DNA from 2 places in the Mesorhizobium sp. BH1-1-4 genome. Region 1 is predicted to be linked to the other one. Evidence: predicted binding sites of a transcription regulator. Region 1 holds the regulator's gene; the other holds the start of a gene.
What was found. The regulator HrcA, encoded in region 1, represses chaperone genes, less so after heat shock. The targets are predictions, from matches to a motif close to GTTAGCACTCNCNNNNNGNGAGTGCTAAC.
Positions count from the first base shown of each region.

Region 1 (6,680 bases):
TTGGGGATCGTCGCGGCCAGTTCGTCGGCCTTGGCGATGGCGCCCTTCATGCCTTTCGGCCCTTCGGTCAGCACGAGTTCGGCGCCGAGCAGCGCCAGCATCTTGCGGCGCTCGATCGACATCGTCTCGGGCATGGTCAGGATCAACTTGTAGCCCTTGGCGGCGGCGGCGAAGGCAAGCGCGATGCCGGTGTTGCCCGATGTCGGTTCGATCAGCGTGGTCTTGCCGGCCGCGATCTTGCCCGATGCCTCCAGCGCCTCGATCATCGCCACGCCGATACGGTCCTTGACGGAGGCGATCGGATTGAAGAATTCGAGCTTGGCGACCAGATTGGCGACGATGCCCTTCTCCTTGGCGAACTTCTCGAGCCGGACCAGGGGCGTATCGCCGATCGTGTCGGTGATGGACGTGTAGATGCGGCCGCGGCCGGGCACGCGGGCGGAGGTGACGGGCTTGTTCATTGGTTTCGCTCCCAGAATTTCAGGCAAGAGAGTATTCAGGCAAGAGGAGTATTCAGGCGAGTGGCATTCCTGCCAGCACGATAAGCTGTTCAGCCGCGCAAGATAGGCTGTCGGCAAGAAATATCCGAGTAGGGGCCGTGCTGAAAACCCGTTTGCTCCGGAAAAGCGTTTCCCGAAACAAATGGTTTGCGGAACGGTTTGGCCGAAGCCCTACTTGCGGGCGGCGATCGCCGCCGCCGCGCCGACCATGAACGTGGCGGCGGTGCGGTTCAGCAGCTTGAGTGCCTTCGGCGATTTCAGGAACCAGCGCGCCTTGGCGGCGAGTGCCAGGTAAGGCACCAGCACGACGAACAGGACGACGACCGTCAGCGCGGCGAGAATGCCGTAGTCGGCGAGCGTGATCGTCTTCAGGTCGACGATGGTCGGCGTGATGGCGAGGTAGAAGATCATCGTTTTGGGATTGCCGAGCGTCACGGTGAGGCCAGCGAGGAAGCTCGACACCAGCCCGCCCTTGCCTTTCCTGGCTTAGACCGTCTCGGGCGTGATGCCGGCGGTCCAGAAACGCCAGCCGAGAAAAGCGAGATAGGCGACGCCGGCCCATTTGACGGCCAGGAACACCATGCCGAACTCCTGCGCGACGAAGGCGAGGCCCAGCACCACGGCGGTCAGATAGATAAGGTCGCCCAGCATCAGGCCAAACGACATGGCCAGCGACGAGCGAAAGCCCGAGCCCAGCGCCCGCGCGACAAGCGCGGTGACGCCGGGGCCTGGAATGGCGGCGGCGATGCCGAGAGCGGCGCTGTAGGCGAGGAAGCCGGTAAGGGTCATGGATGCGGTCTCTGATCAGAGCGCCTTATCGCATGGGACCGGCCAACGTTGAATTCCCTGGGGTCGAATTCTATTGCACCAGATATAAAGGCTCGCCTTACGAAGCCCCCTCATCCGGCCGCTTCGCGGCCACCTTCTCCCCGAGGGGAGAAGAGACGGGCGCCAGCGCCTGCAAGACTCCTCTCCCCTAGGGGATAGGTCGGATTGCCCCGAATTGCCCTTGCAATTCGGTTTTGGCAATCCGGGTGAGGGGGCCTGCGCTGCCCAACCAAAGACTCCTCAGGAGCGGCCATCACCGTAAGTCACGCGCCAGATGGTGCCGTTGCCATCCTCGGTCACGATCAGCGCGCCGTCGTTTGCCACCGCCACACCGACCGGCCGGCCCCATACCTCGCCGTTGGAAACGACGAAGCCGGTCATGAAATCCTCGTATTCACCGGTCGGTTTGCCGTCCTTGAACAGCAAACGCACCACCTTGTAGCCGGTGCGGTTGCCGCGATTCCAGGAGCCGTGCAGGGCAACGAAGGCATCGCCCTGATACTCCTGCGGGAAAGCCTTGCCGGTGTAGAAGGCGATGTTGAGCGGTGCCGAATGGGCCTGCATCAGCACATCGGGAACAGTGGCCTTGCCAGCGAGGTCGGGGCGCTCGCCCTTGTGGCGCGGATCCTCATTGTTGCCGATGTAATACCACGGCCAGCCATAGAAGGCGCCGTCCCTGACCGATGTCGCGTATTCGGCCGGCACATTGTCGCCGAGCGCGTCGCGCTCGTTGACGACGCACCACAGGGCGCCGGTCGCCGGCTGGATCGTCATGCCCGAACAGTTGCGCAGGCCGGTGGCGACGATGCGTCCGTTCTTGCCGTCGGGATCGAAGGCCCTGACGTCGGCGCGGCCCTCCTCGGATCCCCAGGTCGCGCCGATCGGCTGCGACTTGACCCATGTTTCGAGACCGCCTTCCGGTTCCTTGCCCATGTCCTCGGCGACGTTCGAGCCGGAGCCGACCGACAGATAGAGCGTCTTGCCGTCGGGCGAAAAGGCGATGTCGCGCGTCCAGTGGTGACTAGCCGGAATGTGGTCGACGATGGTTTCCGGCTCGCCGGATGCTTTCAACTCGCCGCTCCTGTAGGGGAAGCGCACGATGCTGTCGCTGTTGGCGACATAGACCCATTGCGGGTCGTTGCCCAAGGGATAGAAGGCAATGCCGTAGGGCTGGTTGAGATTGCCGGCGAAGACCCCCTGCTCGGCCGGTTGCGCGCCGCCCTTTGTCAGCCGATAGACGCGAACCTGGTTGGCCTCGCTGTCGGCGACGAACAGGTCGCCGTTCGGCGCCACGCGCACGACGCGCGGATTGTCGATGCCAGAGGCGATCAGCTGGGCCGAGAACCCGGGCGGCAGTTGCGGCTTTGCGTCCGCTGGCATGTCCGCTAGCCCCGCGCTGTTCGAAGCCGATTTGGTGACGTAGGGCTTCGGCAGGTCTTCCGGCTTGATCAGCCGGCGCGCGCCCGGCCTGTCGGCGCGCCAGTCACCGAAGGCGGCCGGACCCTTGAGCACCGGCTGATCGGCCGCCAGGGCCGAACCGGCAATGATGAGGCTGACCGGGATGGCGGCCATCGAGGCAAGTCTTATCATGAGAGACCTCCGCATCGTGCCGCAAATCGATTGCCGCGCGTAGCGGCAACGGCCGAGCGTGGCGGATGGTTCCATGCCACACGTCCGGTTGGAGCGACGGTAGAGCGGTTATCAAGCTTCGGTGGCGTCGAGGTCGCGGTCCAGGCGCTTTTCCAGCTCGACGAGATCGGCCGGCAGCGGCAGGCCCATGGCGCGCATTTCCCGCAGTTTCTCGCGCAACTGCTCCTGCACCTCGTGCACGTCCTCCGGCTGGTTGACCATCTCCTCCAGCAGCAGGCTGATCTGGGCCTTGAACGATTCCAGCGCCATTCTTTTTCTCCTTGCTGCCTGTTGTTCGATTCTGGGGCTCTAAGGTGTCGAGATTCAGGTCAGGCCGAGTCGAAAACGGTTGATACCGAGAACCGGAGCGGAGCGTACTTTTGTACGTGAGACCGGAGGCGGAGGTGGCAGCCGTTTGCAGACCGGTCCCCCTGAATATCGTCACCTTAGCGCAGCATGCGCGATATCAGCTGCGCCGTATAATCCACCATCGGCACGATGCGAGCATAGTTGAGCCGGGTCGGGCCGATGACGCCGAGCGCGCCGACGACGCGGGCATCCTTGTCGCGATAGGGCGCCACAACCAGCGACGAGCCCGACAGCGAGAACAGCTTGTTTTCCGAGCCGATGAAGATGCGCACGCCCGATCCCTGCTCGGCAAGGTCGAGCAACTGGATCAGCCCGTCCTGCGTCTCCATGTCCTCGAACAAATGTCGCAATAGCTCGATGTCGGCCTGGGCGGTGACGTTTTCGAGCAGATTGGCGCGGCCGCGCACGATGAGCCGCGCCGGCAGGCCGCTTTCGGCGCCCGCCCACACCGCCAGCCCCTTTTCGACTAGATCCTGCGACAGCGTGTCGAGCGCGGCCCGCGTCTCCTCCTTGATGCGGGCGATCTCGGTGCGCGCCTCGGCCAGCGTGCGGCCGCGAATATGCGCATTGAGAAAATTCGAGGCCTCGTGCAGCTGCGAGACCGTGGTGCCGGCGGGCAGGTCGACGACGCGATTCTCGACGTCGCCGTTTTGCGACACCAGCACGGCCAGCGCCTTGGTCGGCTCGAGCTGGATGAATTCGATATGCTTCAGCGCTACCTCGTTCTTGGCGGCCAGCACCAGGCCGGCGCCGCGCGACATGCCCGACAGCATCTGGCTGGCCTCGGTCAGCATGTGCTCCAGCGTGGCGCCGGAGCCGGAGGCGCGCACCTGCGCCTCGATGGTGCGGCGCTCCTCGTCGGAGAGGTCGCCGAGTTCCATGAAGGCATCGACGAAGAAGCGCAGGCCGGCCTGCGTCGGCAGCCGCCCGGCCGAGATATGCGGCGCGTAGATCAGCCCGAGATGTTCGAGGTCGCTCATCACGTTGCGGATGGTGGCCGGCGACAGCGAGGAGGGCAGGATGCGCGACAGGCTGCGCGAGCCCACGGGCTCGCCGTCCCTCAGATAGGAATCGACGATGCGCCGGAAAATGTCGCGCGAGCGCATGTCGAGGGATTGAAGAGCGGGCGACTGCGAAGCGGGATCGACTGCCTTGGTCATTCGGCCAAAAACCTCCGTGTTCAGGATATAGACTTCGGTACGCCGCGCGCAACCAGGTGTCTGTGGCCGATCACCCCGGGGTGCCTGTCTCGGATCCCAGGTCCGTTTTCCTTTGCGCGCTGCCCCCCTTGCGTCTAAAAGCCGGCCACGATTTCAAGAAACTGACAGAAAGCAGGCCGAATGCGCCCCTCCAAACGCCAATTCGACGAAATGCGCGCCATCTCTTTCGAGCGCGGCGTCTCCAAGCACGCCGAAGGCTCGTGCCTGGTGAAGTTCGGCGACACCCATGTGCTATGCACCGCGAGCCTTGAGGAAAAGGTGCCGGGCTGGATGCGCAATTCCGGCAAGGGCTGGGTGACGGCCGAATATGGCATGCTGCCGCGCTCGACCGGCGAGCGCATGCGCCGCGAGGCTTCCGCCGGCAAGCAGGGCGGCCGCACGCTGGAGATCCAACGCCTGATCGGCCGCTCGCTGCGCGCCGTGGTCGATCTGCAGGCACTCGGCGAACAGCAGATCACCGTCGACTGCGACGTCATCCAGGCCGATGGCGGCACCCGCACCGCCTCGATCACCGGCGGCTGGGTGGCGTTGTATGATTGCCTGCGCTGGATGGAAGCGCGCCAGATGACCAGCGTCGCCAAGGTGCTGAAGGACCATGTGGCGGCGATTTCCTGCGGCATCCATGACGGCCAGCCGGTCATCGACCTCGACTATATCGAGGATTCCTCGGCAGGCACCGACGCCAATTTCGTCATGACCGGCAAGGGCGGCATCGTCGAGATCCAGGGCACCGCCGAGGGCGAACCCTTTTCCGAAGCGCAGTTCGCGGATTTGATGGGATTGGCCAAGAAGGGCATTTCCCGCCTAGTCAGCCTGCAGCAGATGGCGGTGGCCTAGGATTTTGATGCCGAGCCCAGGCGCCCCCCTCTGTCCTGCCGGCCATCTACCCCACGAGGGGGGAGATTGGCAGTTTGGCTGGCCGTGCCTGCCTCTCAACGTTGAAAATTGGCGAAAGCGACCGATACAGCCAATCTCCCCCCTTGCGGGGGAGATGCCCGGCAGGGCAGAGGGGGGCGCCTCGTGACACCCTCCGCAATCCTGGAATCGGCCCTCTATGTCACCGACCTCGCTGAGGCGGAAACGTTCTACACCGACATGCTCGGCCTCATCCTCCTCGGCAAGGTCGAAGGCCGCCACCTCTTCTTCCGCTGCGGACCGGGCGTTCTGCTCATCTTCAACGCCGAGGCAACCAAAATCCCGCCCGCGCCCGATGCGAAGCTGAAAGTCCCTCCGCACGGCGCTGTCGGCGACGGCCATCTGTGCTTTGCCGCGACCGCCGCTGAAATCCACGCCTGGAAAGCCCATCTTCAGGCGAGGAAAATCGCCATCGAAAGCGAATTCGAATGGCCGCAAGGCGGGCGTTCGCTCTATATACGCGACCCCTCGGGCAACTCGATCGAGTTCGCCGAGCCGAGAATCTGGGGCCTTTGATGCATACACTTGATGGCAAGAAGATCGTCGTCGCCAGCCACAATGAAGGCAAGCTGCGCGAATTCGCCGATTTGATGGGACCGTTCGGCTTCGAGGCGAAATCGGCCAAGGCCTACGGCCTGCCCGAGCCAGAGGAGACCGGCACTACCTTCGAGGAAAACGCCTACATCAAGGCCTTTGCCGCCGCCAAGGCGACCGGCCTGCCGGCGCTGTCGGACGATTCGGGCCTGTGCGTCGACGCGCTCGACGGCGCGCCCGGCGTCTACACCGCCAACTGGGCTGAAACTCCGGAAGGATCGCGCGATTTCGCCATGGCCATGCAGCGCACCGAAGTGGCGATGCAGGAGGTCGGCGCGGCCGCGCCCGGCCAGCGCACGGGCCGCTTCGTCGCCGTCATCTGCCTCGCTTTCCCGAACGGCGAGGCCGAATATTATCGCGGCGAGGCCGAAGGCACGCTGGTCTGGCCGCCGCGCGGCGAGCTCGGCTTCGGCTACGATCCGGTGTTCCTGCCCAATGGCTTCGACAAAACTTTCGGCGAGATGAGCGCGGAGCAAAAGCACGGCTGGAAGCCCGGCCAGCCGACGGCGCTGTCGCACCGCGCCCGCGCCTTCCAGAAATTCGCCCGCGCTCGGCTTGGTTCGGAATGATCGGGTCCAGCACCACCATGCCGCTCGACCGCGGCCCGGGCTTCGGCGTCTACGTG
Region 1 is NZ_JAIUIN010000014.1:3,600-10,279, reverse strand. Features, by position in the region: gene cysK (cysteine synthase A) at 1-461, opposite strand, end outside; partial or broken gene LB569_RS21505 (LysE family translocator) at 672-1,289, opposite strand; gene LB569_RS21500 (PQQ-dependent sugar dehydrogenase) at 1,569-2,918, opposite strand; gene LB569_RS21495 (hypothetical protein) at 3,030-3,227, opposite strand; gene hrcA (heat-inducible transcriptional repressor HrcA) at 3,404-4,486, opposite strand; gene rph (ribonuclease PH) at 4,667-5,383, shown strand; gene LB569_RS21480 (VOC family protein) at 5,567-5,977, shown strand; gene rdgB (RdgB/HAM1 family non-canonical purine NTP pyrophosphatase) at 5,977-6,624, shown strand; gene hemW (radical SAM family heme chaperone HemW) at 6,621-6,680, shown strand, end outside.

Region 2 (6,680 bases), on a different contig from region 1:
CAGATGCGGCGCGCTGCCGCCTTCCTCGGCGGGCTGTTCGAGGTCGCGCGCGACCATTGGTATCCGATGCTGGTGGTGGTGGACGAGGCGCAGCTTTTCGCGCCGGCGGTGGCCGGCGAGGTGTCCGACGAAGCACGCAAGCTCTCGCTCGGCGCCATGACCAATCTGATGTGCCGTGGCCGCAAGCGGGGGCTGGCCGGCATCATCGCCACGCAGCGGCTGGCCAAGCTCGCCAAGAACGTCGCGGCGGAAGCCTCCAACTTCCTCATGGGCCGCACCTTCCTCGACATCGACATGGCGCGCGCCGCCGATCTGCTCGGCATGGAGCGGCGGCAAGCGGAAGCGTTTCGCGATCTGGAGCGCGGTCAGTTCATGGCGCTGGGGCCGGCGCTGTCGCGGCGGCCGCTCGGCCTGCGCATCGGCCCGACCGACACCAGTCCGCGCAACGGCACGCCCAGGCTGATGGCGATGCCGGAATCAGCGCTCGAGGATGCCCGCGCCATCATCCTGGCCGCGCCGCCGCCGGAGACGATGCGCGCGCCGCGCCGGGTGGCGTCGCCGGACCTGCTGGAGCAGCTGATGGCGGCGAAAGCAGCGCCGCTCGACATCCGTCCCGAACCGGCCGGGCCGGCGCCCAGCGCCGAGGACCTGGCCGAACGGCGCGCGCGGATGGACCGCGTCCTGCGCGCCATCCTGGCCGAACCGGACGCTGGATTTCGCGTCATCGGCGTCCTCTACCAGGAATTCGTCGTGCGCTGCCGCATCGAGGGGCTGGCTTCGGTCATACCCGATCTCCAGGAATTCCGCCGCATGCTGACGCGTGCCCGTGCCGGAGTGGGGTCCGACATGGCCGAGGACGACGCATGGCGCGATGTTTCGGTGCGCGCCTCGCTGCTGCCGGAGGACATGCAAGGCGTGTTCATGATGATCGCGCGCGCGGCCAAGGAGGGCTGGCCGTGCCCGAGCGATGGCGCGATCGCGCGCGCCTATGGTTCGCACTCCATGCGCCGGGCCCGGCGCCTGCTGACCTATATCGAGGAGCAGGGCCTCATCGTCTGCCAGCTCGACGGTACGGGAAAGCGCACGGTGACGCTGGTCGAACTCGCCTGGGCCACCGCGCCGGGCGACCCCAACGCCGAGGCGGCGGAGCAGGGTAGCCTGGCGCTATGAGGGCCGATGACTAGCCCCGGGGAAACGCGGATTGAGCCCGGCGGCAATGCGGCCCGGGTCCGCATCATGGGCACGCCGCGATCCGGCACGAATCTGGCCAAGCATCTGGTCGAAACGCATCTCGGCATGCCTGTCGTCTTCGACCAGGGTTTTTGGAAGCATGGGGTCTTTCCGGCCTTGATGGACGGACGCACGCTGCAATATGGAGACCTTCCCATCATCGTGATGAGCAAGGACCCCATTACCCAGCTTCTGTCATGGTTTCGTTTCTCCCGGAACGACAGCATCTTCAGGCCAGCCAAATATCTCGGTCCCTTCCTGAACCAGCCGTTCGAAATCAGGCAGGATTTCACCCAGCCCGGGCAGATGGAGTATCGGTTCCGCTCACCTGCCGACTACTGGAACCAGTTCTACTTCGCCATGGACGCGCTTCGCCGCACCGGCGCGCCGGTGCATTTCGTCTGCTACGAGCAGCTCGTTTCTGCGCCGGCCGCTTGCCTGGCTTCCATCTCCCGATTCCTCGATCTTTCTCCGCCTTTCGACGCCGGCACCACGGTGACCATCCCGCGCCACACGATCGGCGCAAGCAACGACATCGATCGGCCCGCCGATCCGGCCGCCAAGCAGGGTCCGTTCGATCCTGCCCGAGCGGATCTGGCGGCCGCGCTCGCCAGGATCGGCTGGCGCAATGCGCGCCTCATCCTGCGCGACATCGACGAGGATGTGCTGGGTGCGACGGGCAGGCCAGGATTTCGCGAGCAATGCCGGGAAGCGGCGGGCGCGAAGGCGATGCTGCGGTCGCTGGTCGGGTTCTGGTGAGTCCCGCATGCGTGACGGCGCCGCCTTACTGGACGGTGATGACCCCGTCGACGGCCCGCCACTCCGATGGGGTTATGAGCCGGTGGTGGGCGACCTGGACGGAGTGGAGCGGCCCGTCGAGTTCGCGCGCCCAATAGGAGAGAAATTCCTTGAGTTCGGGGAATTCCGGCGCCAGGTCGTAGTCTTGCCAGACATAGAGTTGCAACAGGCTGCGATGGTCAGGCAGATGGTAATGGATTTGTGCGGTGGTCAGGCCATAGCCTTCCATCTGGAGGCGGAACTCCTTGCTGACATTTTCAACCATTCATGTCTCCTTTCGGCGGTCGTCTGAACCCAACTCTCCAAGAGGGTGAGCGGTTCCAGCGCCCACGATTGCGCCGGCTGCGGATATTTTGCTGGATCGCGGCGGAATTCAAGCGGCCGTACCCGATCCCACGAAGAATAACCTTGCGATAACAGTGTGTTGGCACTCCATCCGTGCGAGTGCTAATTTTTTTTGGCCAACCCCTTGAAACCGAAAAATGGCAAAACTAGTTCGATATGCGCGCGCGATGCCTGAACGGGTCGCCGCACCCCGCTCCGGTCCGAATTGCCGGTCCGGCGCGGAGGAACCTCAAAACCTGTTTGTCCAAAGAGGAGAACGACATGGCGTTCCGTCCATTGCATGACCGGATCCTGGTCCGCCGCATCGAGGCCGAAGAAAAGACCGCCGGCGGCATCATCATTCCCGACACTGCCAAGGAAAAACCGCAGGAAGGCGAAGTCATCGCCGTCGGCCCCGGCGCGCGCGACGACAGCGGCAAGCTGAGCGAACTGGATGTAAGGGTCGGTGACCGCATCCTGTTCGGTAAATGGTCCGGCACCGAGATCAAGCTCGACGGCGAGGACCTGCTCATCATGAAGGAAAGCGACGTGATGGGCGTGATCGAGCAGGCCGTGCAAGTGAAGAAGGCCGCATGACGGCTTCTTCGAAAATCCACCAGTCAACGAATGCTGCCTAGATAGAGGAGTAATCCAATGGCTGCCAAAGAGGTAAAATTCCACACCGAGGCTCGCGAGAAGATGTTGCGCGGCGTCGATATCCTGGCCAACGCGGTGAAGGTGACGCTCGGCCCGAAGGGGCGCAACGTCGTCATCGACAAGTCGTTCGGCGCGCCGCGCATCACCAAGGACGGCGTCACCGTCGCCAAGGAAATCGAGCTGGAGGACAAGTTCGAGAACATGGGCGCGCAGATGGTGCGCGAAGTCGCCTCCAAGACCAACGACCTTGCCGGCGACGGCACCACGACCGCGACGGTTCTCGCGCAGGCGATCGTCAAGGAGGGCGCCAAGGCTGTTGCCTCCGGCATGAACCCGATGGACCTGAAGCGCGGCATCGACAAGGCGGTGGAGGCGGTCGTCGCCGAGCTGAAGGCCAACGCCCGCAAGGTGACCCGCAATGATGAGATCGCGCAGGTCGGCACCATCTCCGCCAATGGCGACGCCGAGATCGGCCGCTTCCTCGCCGAAGCGATGGAGAAGGTCGGCAATGAAGGCGTCATCACGGTCGAGGAAGCCAAGACCGCCGAGACCGAGCTCGAAGTCGTCGAGGGCATGCAGTTCGACCGCGGCTATCTCTCGCCCTATTTCGTCACCAACCAGGACAAGATGCGCGTCGAACTCGACGAGCCCTACGTGCTGATCCATGAAAAGAAGCTCTCCAACCTGCAGGCGCTGCTTCCGGTGCTGGAAGCGGTGGTCCAGTCGGGCAAGCCGCTGCTGATCATCGCCGAGGATGTCGAGGGCGAGGCGCTGGCGACACTGGTCGTCAACAAGCTGCGCGGCGGCCTCAAGGTCGCGGCCGTCAAGGCGCCGGGCTTCGGCGACCGCCGCAAGGCCATGCTGGAGGATATCGCCATCCTCACCGGCGGCACCGCGATTTCGGAAGATCTCGGCATCAAGCTCGAGAATGTGACACTGGAGATGCTGGGCCGCGCCAAGAAGGTGGTGATCGAGAAGGAAAACACCACCATTGTCGACGGCGTCGGGCGCAAGGAAGAAATCCAGGGCCGCGTCGCGCAGATCAAGGCGCAGATCGAGGAGACCACCTCCGACTATGACCGCGAGAAGCTGCAGGAGCGGCTGGCCAAGCTCGCCGGCGGTGTCGCTGTGATCCGTGTCGGCGGCTCGACCGAGGTCGAGGTCAAGGAGCGCAAGGACCGCGTCGACGATGCGCTGCACGCGACGCGCGCGGCTGTCGAGGAGGGCGTGCTGCCGGGCGGCGGCGTCGCGCTGCTTCGGGCAAGCAAGGCGCTCGATGCGGTCCAGACGGACAATGCCGACCAGAAGACCGGTGTCGAGATCGTGCGCCGCGCCATCGAGACGCCGGTTCGCCAGATCGCGGAAAATGCCGGCGCGGAAGGCTCGATCATCGTCGGCAAGCTGCGCGAGAAGAGCGAATTCGGCTGGGGCTGGAATGCCCAGACCAATGAGTTCGGCGATCTCTATGGCCAAGGCGTGATCGACCCGGCGAAAGTGGTGCGCACGGCGTTGCAGGATGCCGCGTCGGTCGCCGGCCTGCTGGTGACCACCGAGGCGATGGTGGCCGAGAAGCCGAAGAAGGAAGCCGCCAGCCCGGCAATGCCGGCCGGCGCCGGCATGGACTTCTGAGGTCCGACCAGTCCGCCCGCTCCCTCCCTTCCGGAGAGGGAGCGGTCTTCAGTTCAAGGGAGAGAGATATATGGATGCGATGATCGAGCCTGGATCCGTGCCCGCGCCGACGCATCAGGCAAAGGAGTTCCTGGCCTATGAAACCGAATGCCGCGGTGCGCTGAAGCCGCTGCTGGCGGAATTGCTCGACAGGGCCGAAGCGGCCGGCTGGAAGCGGCGGACCGTGGCCGCGACGCTGATGTTCCTGGCGGCGCAACAGGTGTCGGAGGCGTCCGAGGCATCGACCGGCGGCTGAGCGCAGACATCCAGTCCCATTCACCCTTACGCGGCCGGCCGCGCTTTCAGATGTTCGGTTCGCCGCTGGTCCTGCACAATCGAGAGGAGGCACAAGCCATGAATCGCGGACAATTTGAAGAACCGGTGACCATTCTGGTTGGAATGGGCTTTCCGAGGAAGATCGAAAGCGTGATGGAAGCCTACGTGCTGTTGCAGGACTGGCCGGCCGCCAGCCGCAACAGCGCTCATGCCGTAGCCCTCAATGCCTGCAAGGCGGGCATCGCCGGTGAGATCGACCCCGAGACGGTGCGCGCGACGCTGGTCACCTTCGCACGCCGCAACGACATATTGCTGCCGGATATGGTTTCGCCGGCCGCCGCGCTCGGCAATGCGCTGCATGCGGGGTGAGGCGGCAGGTCCATCCAATCTTCAGCGGTCCGCCCGGCGGCCGTTGCGGGCGCGGAGCCCGCTGGAACCAAGCGATGGCCATCGGGTTCAATCTGCGTTGGTTCCCCAAGGCGAGGCGACGTCATGAGCATCCTGCAAGGCATCAAGAAAGCAGCCGAACGCGTCACCGGCGTCGCGAGACCGGACAGTCGGCAGGTGGCTGATCTTGCCAGCCCACGAAAACCGAACGAGTTCAGGTTTGGCGATGACGGCCTGGTGCCCAACCATCCGTCTTGGCCGCTTGTCGTCTATCGCGGCGCCGTGAGGTTACCGGAAGACTTCGATCCCGCGGCTGTCCTGGAGGCTCTTTTTGAGGCCAATGGTTGGGGGGACAGCTGGCGCGACGGCATCTACGACTATGTCCACTACCATTCGCGCATTCACGAGGTGCTCGGCGTGGCGCGCGGCACGGCGAAAGTCCAATTCGGCGGCAAGAAGGGCCGGACGCTGGCCCTAAAGGCCGGCGATGTCGCGGTTCTTCCGGCCGGCACCGGGCACCAGCGCCTCTCCGCCTCCGACGACTTTCTCGTCGTTGGCGGCTATCCGCCGTCCGGTACCTATGACGAATGCACGACCACCGCCGATCACGCCAAAGCGGTGGCGACGATCCCCAAAGTCGGCCGGCCGCGCAAGGACCCGGTCTATGGAAGCAAAGGCCCGCTGCTTTCGCTGTGGAAAAAAGATTGAGTTCGCCGGAGCGAAAGCCTCCCTAAGATCGAAGCCGCGGCAGGCCAAGGTGGCCGGCTAACGAATGACACCGCTCCGGTGGAACACGCTCGGCTGTTGGAAGTTAGGGTCCTGTCGAGTGCTTTATCAACGGACTGGTAAACGGCGAGAGCCCGCCTTCGGTTAACGCCGGGGCGGGTTCTTTCTTTCGGGCTGAGCCTGTCGGGATTGAACCGTGGCGCGCGGGGAACCTGCGGACAGACGACTGATACCTTCTACATTCCGTGGATCAGGGCAACATAGATTGCCGGGGCAAGTGTCAGGCAGATCGCCATTCCCACGACAACCGCGATGGCCAGGCGCTCGGTTCGCCTGACAAGATCGGCAATGTCGGCGTCCTCGGTCAAACAGGCGGACCAGACGGAGGGAATCTCCGAGGCCCGAGCATCATTATCATTCGCGGGGCGATTGTCGTCGCGGGTGCTCGGTCTCTGGGCTGATGTCACTGCTTGCCTCGCTCTCAAAATATCCGGCAATCAAGCTGGATCCGTGAGGATCGATGATTGACTGTGCTCTGGCGAGCAAACGTAACGTGTGGGCCAGGCGTGAGTTGCGCGCATAAGACTTCAGTCCGGTCAGCTCCTGGACCTAAG
Region 2 is NZ_JAIUIN010000010.1:201,498-208,177, forward strand. Features, by position in the region: gene LB569_RS19165 (ATP-binding protein) at 1-1,170, shown strand, start outside; gene LB569_RS19170 (sulfotransferase domain-containing protein) at 1,177-1,989, shown strand; gene LB569_RS19175 (usg protein) at 2,015-2,293, opposite strand; gene groES (co-chaperone GroES) at 2,635-2,949, shown strand; gene groL (chaperonin GroEL) at 3,007-4,638, shown strand; gene LB569_RS19190 (hypothetical protein) at 4,709-4,933, shown strand; gene LB569_RS19195 (DUF982 domain-containing protein) at 4,984-5,322, shown strand; gene LB569_RS19200 (cupin domain-containing protein) at 5,446-6,048, shown strand.
Region 2: groES (co-chaperone GroES) is a predicted target of HrcA. The motif match lies at 2,452-2,480, and genes of this name have one in related genera.